Regions from separate parts of the Burkholderia arboris genome, predicted to be linked through region 3. Evidence: predicted binding sites of a transcription regulator. Region 3 holds the regulator's gene; each other region holds the start of a gene.

Region 1 (4,335 bases), 890 kb from region 3:
GATGACGAAGAAGAAGTTCGCGCCGAGCCCGCCCGCCGCGAGCGAATCGGGGCCGAGCGAACCGAGCAGCACCGTGTCGGTGACGCTCATCGCCATCTGCGAAAGTTGCGCGATCGCGAGCGGCGCGGCGAGGCGCGCGGTATCGGCGGCGTGACTGGATAGCGACGGCGGCGCAGCGACCGTCCGCGTAAGACCGGAATGCGACATGGAATGGGCGCTCGCGCGGGTGCGGGCCCGCGCTGTATGTATTTATTTTGAGAGACGCTTAGCTTACGGCTTTATTCAAACCGTGTCGAACGCGTGCGCCGATGGCCATGTCGCGGACAGGGGGAACGACGCGAGTGCTAGGCCTCGCGCACCGCGATGCGCGTGTCGCCAAGCAGCACGACCTGGCCCGCGCGGATCTTGCAGGTCTTGCGCAGCTCGACCGCGCCGTCGACTTTCACCGCGCCGGACGCGACGATCAGCTTCGCGGTGCCGCCGCTGTCCGCGAGGCCGGTGATCTTGAGAAGGTTGTGCAGCTCGACGTATTCGCCGGTCAGCGTGAAATCCAGGTTGGGCATGACGAAGAAGGTGCGCAAGGCGCGGGAGGAAACGCTCCGCATCATACGGCACCGCGGCCCGGCACGCGAGCGCGGGCCGCTGCTGCGGGCAGTTGTTAAGGACTGTGAGCGATTCGTCAGCAAATGCAATGGTGGGTAACAGTCTGAGAAATCGACGAACCGGCCGTGCGGGCGGCGGGTCTTCTGTCGTACCTGCTGCGTGTTGCGGCAGGGACGCGACGGGCCGCATCGCTGCGGTCCGGGCTCACAACTCTTGAGGAGAATTGCCATGTCCAAGATTCGTACGATGCTGATCGGTGCCGCGCTGACGGCGTTCGCCACTTCGGCCGCGTTTGCCCAGACGGGTACGGCGGCGCAGGGTGCAGCCGGTGCCGGCGTGCAGGCGCAAGCTCCGGCGGCAGGTGTCGGCGCAGGCGTGCAGGGCGGTGCCGGCGCGAACGCGTCGGGCAATGCGGCCGGCGGTGCGACCGATGCGGTCGGCGCGGCCGCCGACGGCGCGAAGGATTCGGCGACGTCGACCGTCCATTCGGCCAAGAAGCACACGAAGCATGCCGCGAAGTCGGCCAAGGGCCATGCCGGTTCGGCCAAGGCGAAGGCCGGCGAAGCGACCGAAGGCGGCGCCTCGGTCGGCGCGGAGGGCGGTGCATCGGCCCAGGGCGCCACGCAGTAAGCGGGTGCCCGGCGCCGTCGCGATGTTCGCCGGAAGCGGTGTTGCGACGGCGGTTGTCAAAAGGCCCGGTTCGCTTTGCGCGAACCGGGCCTTTTTCATCGCGTCGTGTTGTCAGCGGAACGGGCGTGCGGTCACGGCCGGCGCTGTCCTTGCCCTTGTCCCTGCCCCTGGGCCGGTCGCACCGCCGCAGGTGTGAATACGCTGCGCAGCCATGCAGCGAGCCGCGCGAAGACGTCGTACGGTTCCTCGACGAAGATCTCCGGTTTCAGCAGCCGCAGGTATTCCATGATCTGCTGCGCTTCCTGCTTCTGGAACGACCCGTGCGCGAGCCCGAGGCGCAGCAGCCCGCGCAGTTCGCCGAGCTTGTCGCGCGCGGTGCTGCCGACGCTCATCTCGCACGCGAGCTTGGCCTCGTAGATCCGCTGCCGCAACGATTCCGCGAGCCGCCACGCGGGCGTCTGCATCAGTTCCTCGAGCGTCTGGATGTCTTGCGCCGCGCCCTTGATCTGCGATGCGAGCGGATCGATCAGCGACGGGTCGCCCTGCGCTTCGGCGACGATCGCCTTCGCCCAGTCGCGGCACGCTTTCGCGAGTTCGTCGGGGGTCCATTCGGAGCGCGACGCAAAGCCGAAGCCGAATTCGCCGGCCTGCCGCATCAGGATCGCGACGACGTCCGGAAATTCCTTGTCGAGCGTGCGCTTGGCCCACGCGTACTGGCCGCCCTGCAGCATCCGCTGCACCGCGTGCTCGGTCAGCGGCACCATGTTGTCGAGCAGCTTCGCGCGCAGGAAATCCTCGAACGACGGCGTTGCGAACTGCGGGTCGAGTTTCAGCGACACGCGCACGAATGCGTCGTAGTCCTTGCGCAGGGACTCGAGCGTGTCGTCCTTGAGGGAAAGGGTGATCTGGCCCATGAATCGTCTCGATGGCGGCCCGCGCAAGCCGACGGCCGGCACGGCGCACCGGGGCGGGCGCCGTGTCGACTGACCGGTGCGCGCCGAGGCCGGTGGCGGGTCTTCATTCCCTATATCGGCGCGCCGGGCGGAAACTTGAGCGCGCGCGGTAGAGCGTGTGCTCAGGCGGGCAGCCAGTGCGGGATCACGACCCCTTGCCAGAAGAAGAACACCACGAGCCCGGCCGCGATCGTCACGAGCGGGCGGCGGGTTGCCGCCGACACGAGCACGGCGGCGAGCGCGCCGACGAGCTGCGGATTGCGCCAGGTCAGCTCGGCCGTGCCGCCGTGCGGCGAGACGGCCATCGGCACGATGATCGCGGTCAGGACGGTGACCGGCACGAAGCCGAGCGCGGTCCGCACGAGCGGGGGGAACGTCAGCCGCTCGCCGAACAGGAACAGCGTCGAGCGGATCGCGTACGTGATGACGGCCATCCCCAGGATCAGCAGCGCATAGCTCACGATGCAGCCTCCCTGCGCGAGCCGGCACGCGTGCGTTCATGCAGCAGCGTGAGCGCAACGCCGATCGCGACGCCGGCGGCGACCGCGCCGAGCAGCCCGAGCTTGTACGGCCAGCCCTGCCAGAAGTACGCGAGCGTGCCGGCCGTCGCGGCCGCCGCGAAATAGCGCAGCGTGCCCAGCTGCGGGACGACGATCGCAATGAAGGTGGCCGCCATCGCGAAATCGAGGCCGAGCGACTGCAGGCCCGGGAACGCCGCGCCGAAGCCGATGCCCGCGAGCGTCCAGACCTGCCAGTTCAGGTACATCGCGAGCCCGGAGCCGAAAAAGTAGTGGGGGCCGATCGCGCCGGGCGGGAAGTGCCGGTAGTGCGCATAGGCGACCGCGAACACCTCGTCGGTCATCAGCGCGCCGAGCGTTGCGCGCCAGCGCAGCGGCAGATGCGCGACATAGGGCGCGAGCGTCGCGCTGTACAGCAGGTGGCGCAGGTTCACGATCAGGGTCGTCGCGAGCACGACGACGAAGCTCGCGCTGCCGGCGATCAGGCCGAGCGCGATGAACTGCGCGGAGCCCGCGAACACGGCGAGCGACATCAGTGCGCCGTGCCATGCGGCGAGCGGGCCGCCGCCGACGAGCGTGCCGAAAATCACGCCGAACGGTGCTGCGCCGATCATCATCGGAATCGTGTCGCGCGCGCCGTCGAGCCACTCGTTGAGCGGGCGGCGCGGGGGCGATGCGGGTGTCGGGTTCAAAGAGCGCTTCTCCATGAATTGGAGGATAGCGAGCCGGTGGCGGGCCGGCTTGTATGTTCTTGCGCTCGCGGAATCGGGGGCGGGGCTCGCGTGCCGGCCGGCGCGGGGTGCGTCGCGGTTGCCGGCCGCGGGGCGCCGCGGGTCAGCTCGCCTGCCAGCGGCCGGGCGGCACGCCGAACATCCGTTTGAAATGCCGCGTGAAGTGGCTCTGGTCGACGAAGCCGCTGGCTGCGGCGACGTCGGCGACGGGTACGCCCGCGCGCAGCGGCGCGAGCGCACGTTGCAGCCGCAGCTGGTTGCGCCACGCATGCGGCGGCATGCCGGTCGTGCGCGTGAACAGGCGTGCTGCGTGGAACGGCGACAGGCCGGCCGCCTGCGCGACGTCGTCGAGCGTTACCGTGGCCATCAGGTCGGCGGCGAGCCGCTCGCGCATCGCCTCGACGCGCGGTTCGTCGGACGCGAGCGGCGCCGGTCGCGGCAGCGCGTCGGCGTGACGCACGATCAGCGTCGACAGCGCGTCGAGCATCGCCGTTTCGGCGGCGAGCGGATCGTAGATGCGCGATGCGGTGTTGGCCGGGTCGTCGGCCGCTTGCCCCGGCGCATGCGCATTCGAAGACAGCGCGCGGTCGCTGCCGGCTTCCATCATCCGGTGCGCGAGCGTGAGCCGGGCTGCGAGATCGGCATCGTGAATCACGTCGGGGGCGAACCACGGCGCGTCCTGCTGGCGGCCGGCGATCGCACTCGTGAGTTCGCGGATGAATTCGACGGGCATGTAGCTGACGCGATAGCACCAGCCTTCGTCGGCTGCGCGCGACCCCGTATGCACTTCGCCGGGATTGATCACGGGCACGCTGCCCGTTTCGGCGACATAGCCGTTGCCGCGATAGGTGAAGCGTTCTGCGCCTTCGAGAATCACGGGGATCGTGTACGCGTCGTGCC
Region 2 (4,335 bases), on a different replicon from region 3:
TCGAGCAATGCAGGTTGGCATCGAGTTCGGACAGGCGCGCGCGGCGCTTCAGCTCGACCTGTTGCGAGCGGGACGGCGCGCAGCAGGCGTCGATCCGCGCGCCGGCGGCTGCGCGGGGCGTGCCGCCCGGCGACGAGAGATCCGCCGTGCGGGCCAGGCGAAAGGGCGGAGCGTGCATGTTGACCTCTATCCGGCAGGTTCGGACCGGAGACGGATGCGCGAAAGATTCGCGAAATATACCATGGAATATAACGGGGGAAATGCCGGGGAAACCACCGGGCCACGCGGGGGAGCGCGGTCAGCAGAGCGCGGTCGAACGGCCGGTGTGCGGCAGGGCGGCCGGTGCCGCGGGTGAAACGGGGAGCGATGCCTGCGCATGGCGCGCCATCACGGATTCGACGCACAGCCCGACGAACAGCACGTCGACGCGCTCCAGCGCCGCAACCGCATCGCGCATCGCGGCCGGATCGTTGCTGAACGAGTCGGAAAACACGTCGTCGCGCGTGCGTTCGAGGCGGCGCGCGTGGCCGATCGCACGTTCGAGATCGGGCAGCCGCGTGAAGCGCGCGGTACGGGCTTCGTGTTCGAGCGTCGCCAGCAGTTCGCGAAAGCTCATGGCCGACAGCCTGTCGTCCGGCATGGCGCCGGCGGGCGCGGCCCGGAACATCCGGATGAAACGCGCGACGCTGCCGCGCAGGCGCCGGAACGCATCGACGACATCGGTGACCTGCTGCGCGCGCGCATCGCTCGACAACGGCTTGAGTGCGCTGATCCTGCGCGCAATCGGCTGTTCCCGGGCGGTGTGCAGCGGGAGGCGATCCGTCGACGGGCGGGCCATGGTGTTTCTCCGGGTAGGCAGGTATCGATATATTCTACGGAATATATCGAGTGCGCAAAAAAACGGCGACACCGTGTCGCGAGACGCGGTGTCGCCAACGGCCCGAACGGCCGCGCCCGTCAGTCGATGGCAACCGGGTGCCGTCGCGTGACCGCCACCGGCAGGGCGGCGGGCCGGATGCCGGGCGTCTCGTCGACGGTCGTCCGGCCGCCGTCGCGAAAGAACGCCTGTTCGGCGGCATTGTTCATCACGAGGATGCTGATGCGGCGATTGGTCGGCTCGTCGGCGACGTTCCTGTCGAGCGGCAGCACATCCGCGAGCCCGCGCACCTGAAGCAGCTTTTCTTCCCGCAACCCGCCGACGACCAGCGCGCGCCGCGCGGCGTTCGCCCGATCGCTGGAGAGCTCCCAGTTCGAATAGCCGGTCGGGCCATCGGGATAGGGCGTCGAGTCGGTATGCCCCGCGATCGACACGCGGTTTTCGACATCGTCGAGCGCCGAGCCGATCTGCGTGAGGATCGCGGTGGCATAGCTTTCCGGTTGCGCGCTGCCCGTCGCGAACATCGGACGCTTGAGCGAATCGACGATCTCGATGCGCAAGCCTTCGTTGGTGATCGCGATCCGGATCTGGTCCTGGTACGCGCGCAACGCCGGACTGCGGGCAATTGCCGCGGTCAGCTTCGCCTTCAGGCGCTCGAGTTTTTGCGTATCCACGGTGCTGGCGAGCGCCGCGGGCGAGTCGGCGGGCGATGGCGGCGTCCTTTTGCCGATCGCCGGCGCCGGGTCCGACAGGTCGCGGCCGCCGCCCTGCACGACGCTCGGGCGCGGGGCGTCCGCGTCCTTCCCGCCGGACAGGAGCGTCGACAACGGCGTGTTGAAGTAGTCCTCGATCCCCTGCTTGTCGTACTTGGAGACCGAGCCAAGCAGCCACATCAGCAGGAAGAACGCCATCATCGCCGTGACGAAATCGGCGTACGCGATTTTCCAGGCGCCGCCGTGGTGGGCGTCATGGTCGCCGCCTTTCTTGCGACGCACGACGACGAGCGATGGCGATGCGGACTGCTTCGACGAACTGGAGCGGCGGTCGGTCATGGCGTGTTCCGTTTCCTTGCGTATCCGTTACGCCGCCTTGGGCGACTTGGTCGCGCGGACGGCATCGTCGAGTTCCTTGAAGCTCGGGCGATCGGCGGTGAACAGCACCTTGCGGCCGAACTCCACCGCCACCGCCGGCGCGTAGCCGCTCATCGACGCGAGCAGCACGGCCTTCACGCACTGGAACGGCTTGGCCGCGGCGCGGCCCTTCGCGTTGAGCAGATCCGCGAGCGGGCCGACGAAACCATACGCGAGCAGGATGCCGAGGAACGTGCCGACGAGCGCGCCGGCGATCATCTTGCCGAGCACGGCGGGCGGCGCGCCGACCGAGCCCATCGTGTGCACGACGCCCATCACCGCGGCGACGATGCCGAACGCCGGCAGGCCGTCCGCCATCTTCTGGATCGCATTGGCCGCGACCGACGCTTCCGCGTGATGCGTATGCAGTTCTTCGTCCATCAGGTCCTGCATCTCCAGCACGTTCACGTTGCCGCTCGACATCATCCGCAGGTAATCGACGATGAAGTCGAGCAGGTGATGGTCTTCGAGCACATGCGAATACTTCTGGAACAGCGGGCTTTGCTCGGGCGCATCGACGTCGGCCTCGAGCGCCATCATGCCGTCCTTGCGTGCCTTCTGCAGCAGCTCGTACAGCAGTGCGATCAGTTCGACGTACTGCTGCTTCGTGTAGCCGCCGCCCTTGAAGCAGGTCGGCAGGGTCTTGATGGTTTTCTTCAGCGTCGTGACCGGATTGCTGACGACGAACGCGCCCAGCGCGGCGCCGAAAATGCATAGCAGCTCGAACGGTTGCAGCAAGGCCGGCAAATGGCCGCCGACGCCGACGAAACTGCCGATCACCGACCCGATCACGACGATCCATCCGATGGCTACAAACATGATTACCTCGTCCGCGACTTGCGCTGATGCACGTGTTGTCGAAAAGCGAGCGGGATGTCCGGCCATCTCGCTCGATGCCCGCGACGGCGCCGGATCGTTGCGTGTCGAATGCGATCAGGGCGGTCGTCCCGATGCGTCGCAGCGCGATGCCAGTCGGCGGGTGTTGATGCAATAACGGCGATCGTCCGGACGACTGAACCCGTGATTCCACGTATCCCGCGCGATTCGCGCCCGGCACACGTTTGCGGGCGCCGAGGTGCGCGATTTTCTTGATCGAGGTCAAAAAGTGCGAAGCGATCGCGCGAACGGCCGTATCGATGCGACCCTGAAACAGGGCGGCAAATGACGTAACCTTTCCCGGGAGAAGGTTCATCGCGGGATTCCGGGGAGCGCGGCGTGCGACGCGCATCGTCGGCCGAGCGGCGCGGTCCGCGTGCCGGCAGGGTTTTCATCAGGACATCCGGGGCGCCGCACGATCCATCATGGAGCAGGCACTGTCGCAGCCAACCGCAGGAGAGCGCACCGTGACTTCCGATCCCACTCCCTCGACCGCCTTCGTGTTTGCCGGCGGCGGCAGTCTTGGCGCGATCGAGGTCGGCATGCTCCGCGAGCTGGTCGCGAGCGGCGAACGGCCCGATTGCGTCGTCGGCGCGTCGGCGGGGGCGATCAATGCCGCGTATTTCGCCGGCCGGCCGGACGCGGACGGCGTCGCGATGCTCGCCGCGCTGTGGTGCCGAATCCGCCGCCAGGACGTCATGCCGTTCTCGATGCGCAGCGTCGTCGCGATGCTGCTGCGCAACCGGCCGCATCTGGTCGAGGCCGACGCGCTGCGCCTGTTGCTGGAAAGGAACCTGCCATACCGGCGGATCGAGCAGGCCGCGTTGCCGCTTCACATCGTCGCGACCGACGTGCTGAACGGCCGCGAAGTCGTGCTGTCCGCCGGCTCGGTCGTGGATGCCGTGCAGGCCAGCGCGGCGATTCCCGGTGTGTTTCCGTCGGTCTGCATCGACGGCGTGGAACTCGTCGACGGCGGCGTCGCGAACAACACGCCGATCTCCGTTGCAATCGCGCTTGGCGTCAAGCGGATCGTCGTGCTGCCGGCCGGGTTCGCCTGTGCGTTGCGCGTCCCGCCGCGCAGCGCGATCGCGCATGCGACGCACGCGCTGACACTCGTGATCGCGCGGCAACTGGTGCGCGATCTGGAGCTGTACGCGGCACGCGCGCACATCCATGTCGTGCCGCCGCTCTGTCCGCTCGACGTGTCGTCATACGATTACTCGAAGTGTGCGCAACTGATCGACGCGGCCGCGGAACGTACGCGCGCGTGGATCGACGCGGGCGGGCTTGCGCAGTGTGCGATTCCCGGCCAGTTGCGCGAGCACGATCATGCCGCGGAGCAGTCGCATTAGCGGTGGCTCTCGCACCGTACCGACGCATGACGGACGCATGCCGATCGCCGGACTGCCGGGCCGCTCCGCAGAAATCTTCGAGGAATAAAAAAAGCGGCGC
Region 3 (4,335 bases):
GTCCTTCTGCACGCCGATGTACGAAGCCTGCTCGTCCGACAGCACGGACAGGTTCGCGCCGATGCGCGCGAGGTGCAGGCGCGCGACCTTTTCATCGAGATGCTTCGGCAGCACGTACACCTTGTTCTCGTACTCGTTGCCGCGCACGAACAGCTCGATCTGCGCGAGCGTCTGGTTCGCGAACGAGTTCGACATCACGAACGACGGGTGGCCGGTCGCGCAGCCGAGGTTCACGAGGCGGCCTTCCGCCAGCAGGATCACGCGCTTGCCGTCCGGGAAAATGATGTGGTCGACCTGCGGCTTGATGTTTTCCCACTGGTACTGGCGAGTCGACGCAACGTCGATTTCCGAATCGAAGTGACCGATGTTGCAGACGATCGCGTTGTGGCGCATCGCCTTCATGTGGTCATGGCCGATCACGTGGAAGTTGCCGGTGGCCGTCACGAAGATGTCGGCCTTGTCGGCTGCGTATTCCATCGTCACGACGCGGTAGCCTTCCATCGCCGCCTGCAGCGCGCAGATCGGATCGATTTCGGTGACCCACACGGTCGCGCCGAGGCCGCGCAGCGACTGCGCGCAGCCCTTGCCCACGTCGCCGTAGCCCGCGACGACCGCGACCTTGCCCGCGATCATCACGTCGGTCGCGCGCTTGATGCCGTCGACCAGCGACTCGCGGCAGCCGTACAGGTTGTCGAACTTCGACTTCGTGACCGAATCGTTCACGTTGAACGCCGGGAACGGCAGGCGGCCGTCCTTTTCCATCTGGTACAGGCGGTGCACGCCGGTCGTGGTTTCCTCGGTCACGCCCTTGATGTGCGCGAGGCGCTTCGAGTACCAGGTCGCGTCGATGTCGAGGTGCTTCGCGATCGACTTGTACAGCGCGACTTCTTCCTCGTTGGTCGGCTTCGCGATCACCGAACGGTCCTTCTCGGCCTTCGAGCCGAGGATCAGCAGCAGCGTTGCGTCGCCGCCGTCGTCCAGGATCATGTTCGCGAATTCGCCGTTCGGCCATTCGAAGATGCGGTGCGAGAACTCCCAGTATTCGTCGAGCGATTCGCCCTTGAACGCGAACACCGGCGTGCCGGCTTCGACGATCGCGGCCGCAGCGTGATCCTGCGTCGAGAAGATGTTGCACGACGCCCAGCGGACGTCCGCGCCGAGCGCCTTCAGCGTCTCGATCAGCACGCCCGTCTGGATCGTCATGTGCAGCGAACCGGCAATGCGCGCACCCTTCAGCGGCTGCTCTGCCTTGTATTCGTCGCGGATCTGCACGAGGCCCGGCATTTCGGTCTCGGCGATGTTGAGTTCCTTGCGGCCCCAGCCGGCCAGCGCCATGTCGGCGACGACGTAATCGTGGGAAGCCTTGGAATCGATAATGGCGTTCATCACGCCCTCCTTTCTAAAAAGTTTCTAGATTGGTGACGTGAGCGCCGTTCAGGAAGCGGGGCCGGCGCGACATCGCCGCACGGCTGCTTGGTGAAGCCTTCCGAGCCTGGCGGACACAGATGTCCGTCGCAACGCTCCTCGGAAAACGGAGGGGATTGTAGCAAATCGGCGCGCGGAATGCGCAAGCACCGCGCAACCCTGGCACGAGCGCGCGGCGTCGGCGCGCGCGGCCGTCAGCAAAGGGTCAGGATTCCGCGCCGACCCACGCCTGTTCGCGCAGCCGCGCACGCAGGCGCGCGACGGCCTGGCTGTGCAGCTGGCACACGCGCGACTCGCTCACTTCGAGCACCGCGCCGATCTCGCGCAGATTCAGACCCCGTTCGTAGTACAGCGACATCAGCAGCTTCTCGCGCTCCGGCAGCCGCTCGATCGCCTCGACGAGGGCCTCGCGCAGGTGCTCGTCGAGCAGCGCCGACAGCGGATCGGCGTGATCGACACGATAACGGTCGAGGAACGGCTCGTCGTCGGCCGCGCGGTCGAAATCCTCGTAGTAGATGAGCTGGCTACCGTGCAGGTCCTGCAGCATCCCCTGGTATTCGTCGAGCGGCATGTTCAGGTGTTCCGCGATCTCGGTCTCGCTCGCCGAGCGGCCGAGATGCTGCTCGACCTGGTGCACCGCGTGCTCGACCTCGCGCGACGTCTTGCGCAGGCTGCGCGGCAGCCAGTCGTTGCTGCGCAGCTCGTCGAGCATCGCGCCGCGGATGCGCTGCGTCGCGTAGGTCTCGAACTGCGCGCCCTGGTCTTCCTTGTAGCGGCCGGCCGCGTCCATCAGGCCGATCATGCCAGCCTGGATCAGGTCGTCGAGATCGACGCTCGCCGGCATCTTCGCGACGAGCTGCAGCCCGAGGCGGCGCACGAGCGGCGCGTATTGCGCGAGCACGTCGGCCTGGGACATCTTTCCTTGAGCGTTGTACATCATGGCTCTCTCCTTAGGCGCTCACGCGGCGTGTGCCGCGCCCGCCTCATACGACGGCTTGCCACCCGCGTGGACGGCGCGACCCGCACCCGAACGCGGGCGCATCGGCCAGTACAGCAGGTCCGCGGCAATCTGCCGGTAGTCGCGCGCGGCGGCCGACGACGGGAACGCATCGACCACCGCATGCGTCAGTTCGCGCGCATGCTCGACGAGCGGATCGGCGCTCACGCAACCCGCGTCGGCGATCGACACGGTCAGGTAGCGGCTCGCGACGCCCGCGAGGTTGTCGAAGGCGGTCTTCGCGTCCGCATGGCTGCCGACGTGATTGGTCAGCACGCGGAACTGCGCGAACGCATGCGCGAAATGCAGCCGCTTCATGCACGCGTACGCCTCGGTGATCGCCTGCGCGGCGACCCGCGTGACGACCAGCACGTCGTGCGCTTCGCGGGCGAGCGCCGAGAACGAACCGTCGGCGCCGAGCTGCGCGTCGACGAGGACGATATCGGCCGGGCCGTCGATGAAATCGCTCAGCTGCGCGTCGCTGTAGCCGGCCCGCGCGAGCCGCGCGGCGGCGCACAGGCCGAAGCCGGCCGCCACCCGCGTGCGCTCGCCGTCGCGCAGCCATGCGCCGGCCAGCGTCGCGCTGGCCGAGTGCACGTCGGCACGTTCGTCGACGACGAGCACGTCCTTGCCGAGCGATGCGAGCGCCGCCGCGAGGTTCACGATGGTGGACGTGCAGCCGACACCCGCCGGCCCGCCCGTCACCGCGACGATGCGCGACGCGCGCCCGGCGAGCAGGCGCCGCAGCCCTTCGGCCTGATCGATGATCCGTTTATCCAAATCGCACCTCGTGCAGCTCGGCAGTGGAACGTGCGGTCAATGCGGACAGCAGCGTCGGCATGTCCTCGTCCTGCGGCACGAAGGGCGAGCCGTCGCGCGGCACACAGAACGCGCTCTTCAGCAGGAATTTGGTCGACGCGACGTACAGGTTCTCCGGCACCTTCTGGCCGGTCGACACGTAGTGGATCGGCAGCTTGTAGCGGATCACCGTATCGAGCACGCCGCCGAGGTGGGTCGCCTCGTCGAGCTTCGTGAGGATGCAGCCGGCGAGGTCCGGGGATGCCGCATGCGGATGCTCGCCCGCGCTGCGGTACGCCTGCACGACTTCGTTGAGCGTGTCGCCGTGGCTCGTCGCGTTCAGCAGCAGCAGGCGCTGCACCGGAGTGTTCGCGCCGTGCAGCATCGCGATCTGGTCGGACACCGCGCGATCGCGCTGGCTCATCCCGATCGTGTCGATCAGCACGATGTGCTTGTTGCGCAGTTCGGACAGCGCGAGCGCGAGATCGCCCGCATCCTTCACCGCGTGGACCGGAACGCCGAGGATCTTGCCGAAGATGCGCAGCTGCTCGTGGCCGCCGATCCGGTAGCTGTCGGTGGTCAGCAGCGCGACCTTGCTCGCGCCGAAGCGCATCACGCAGCGCGCGGCCAGCTTCGCCGTGGTCGTCGTCTTGCCGACGCCCGTCGGCCCCATCAGCGCGAACACGCCGCCGCGCTCCATCAGCGCATCCTCGCTGTCGAGCACCGGCAGGTTCGACGCGAGCACCGACTGCGCCCATTCGGCAGCCTGCTCGAAAGTCTGCGCGCCGTCGCCGGACGGCAGGTTGTCGACCAGCATCCGCACGAGCTGCGCGGAGAAGCCGGCCGCAAACAGGTGCTTCGTCAGCGCGCCATGCACGGCGCTGCGACGCTGGCGGTCGTGCCACCTCAGGCTGTCGAACTGCTCTTCCATCATCCCGCGCAGCGCGCCGAGCTCCTGCATCACCGTGTCGTTGACGATCCGCTCGATGCGCGACTTCACCGCATCGGCCACCGCGGCGGCCGCATCGGCGGACAGGCGCGCGCGTTCGGCCGCCTTGGCAGCGGACGTGGCGCCCGTGTCGGGCGTGCGAGTCGCGGCGGCCGGGATCCGGCGC

Evidence for each region. The regulator FliA, encoded in region 3, starts transcription of late flagellar genes. The targets are predictions, from matches to a motif close to CTAAAGTTTNNNNNNNNNNNGCCGNTA.
Region 1: a site for FliA is predicted at 2,261-2,287, ahead of OHZ10_RS05425 (DUF4088 family protein). Genes of this name have one in related genera too.
Region 2: a site for FliA is predicted at 2,999-3,025, ahead of motA (flagellar motor stator protein MotA). Genes of this name have one in related genera too.

The regions. Positions count from the first base shown of each region.
Region 1 is NZ_CP109821.1:1,137,678-1,142,012, forward strand. Features, by position in the region: gene norM (multidrug efflux MATE transporter NorM) at 1-207, opposite strand, end outside; gene OHZ10_RS05415 (RNA-binding S4 domain-containing protein) at 345-563, opposite strand; gene OHZ10_RS05420 (hypothetical protein) at 832-1,233, shown strand; gene OHZ10_RS05425 (DUF4088 family protein) at 1,365-2,147, opposite strand; gene OHZ10_RS05430 (AzlD domain-containing protein) at 2,309-2,647, opposite strand; gene OHZ10_RS05435 (AzlC family ABC transporter permease) at 2,644-3,411, opposite strand; gene OHZ10_RS05440 (AraC family transcriptional regulator) at 3,539-4,335, opposite strand, start outside.
Region 2 is NZ_CP109822.1:729,037-733,371, forward strand. Features, by position in the region: gene OHZ10_RS20540 (DUF2325 domain-containing protein) at 1-178, opposite strand, end outside; gene OHZ10_RS20545 (hypothetical protein) at 299-838, opposite strand; gene motB (flagellar motor protein MotB) at 958-1,929, opposite strand; gene motA (flagellar motor stator protein MotA) at 1,957-2,826, opposite strand; gene OHZ10_RS20560 (patatin-like phospholipase family protein) at 3,309-4,235, shown strand.
Region 3 is NZ_CP109821.1:244,490-248,824, reverse strand. Features, by position in the region: gene ahcY (adenosylhomocysteinase) at 1-1,386, opposite strand, end outside; S-adenosyl-L-homocysteine riboswitch at 1,419-1,532, opposite strand; gene OHZ10_RS01145 (RNA polymerase sigma factor FliA) at 1,631-2,365, opposite strand; gene OHZ10_RS01140 (flagellar biosynthesis protein FlhG) at 2,384-3,202, opposite strand; gene flhF (flagellar biosynthesis protein FlhF) at 3,195-4,335, opposite strand, start outside.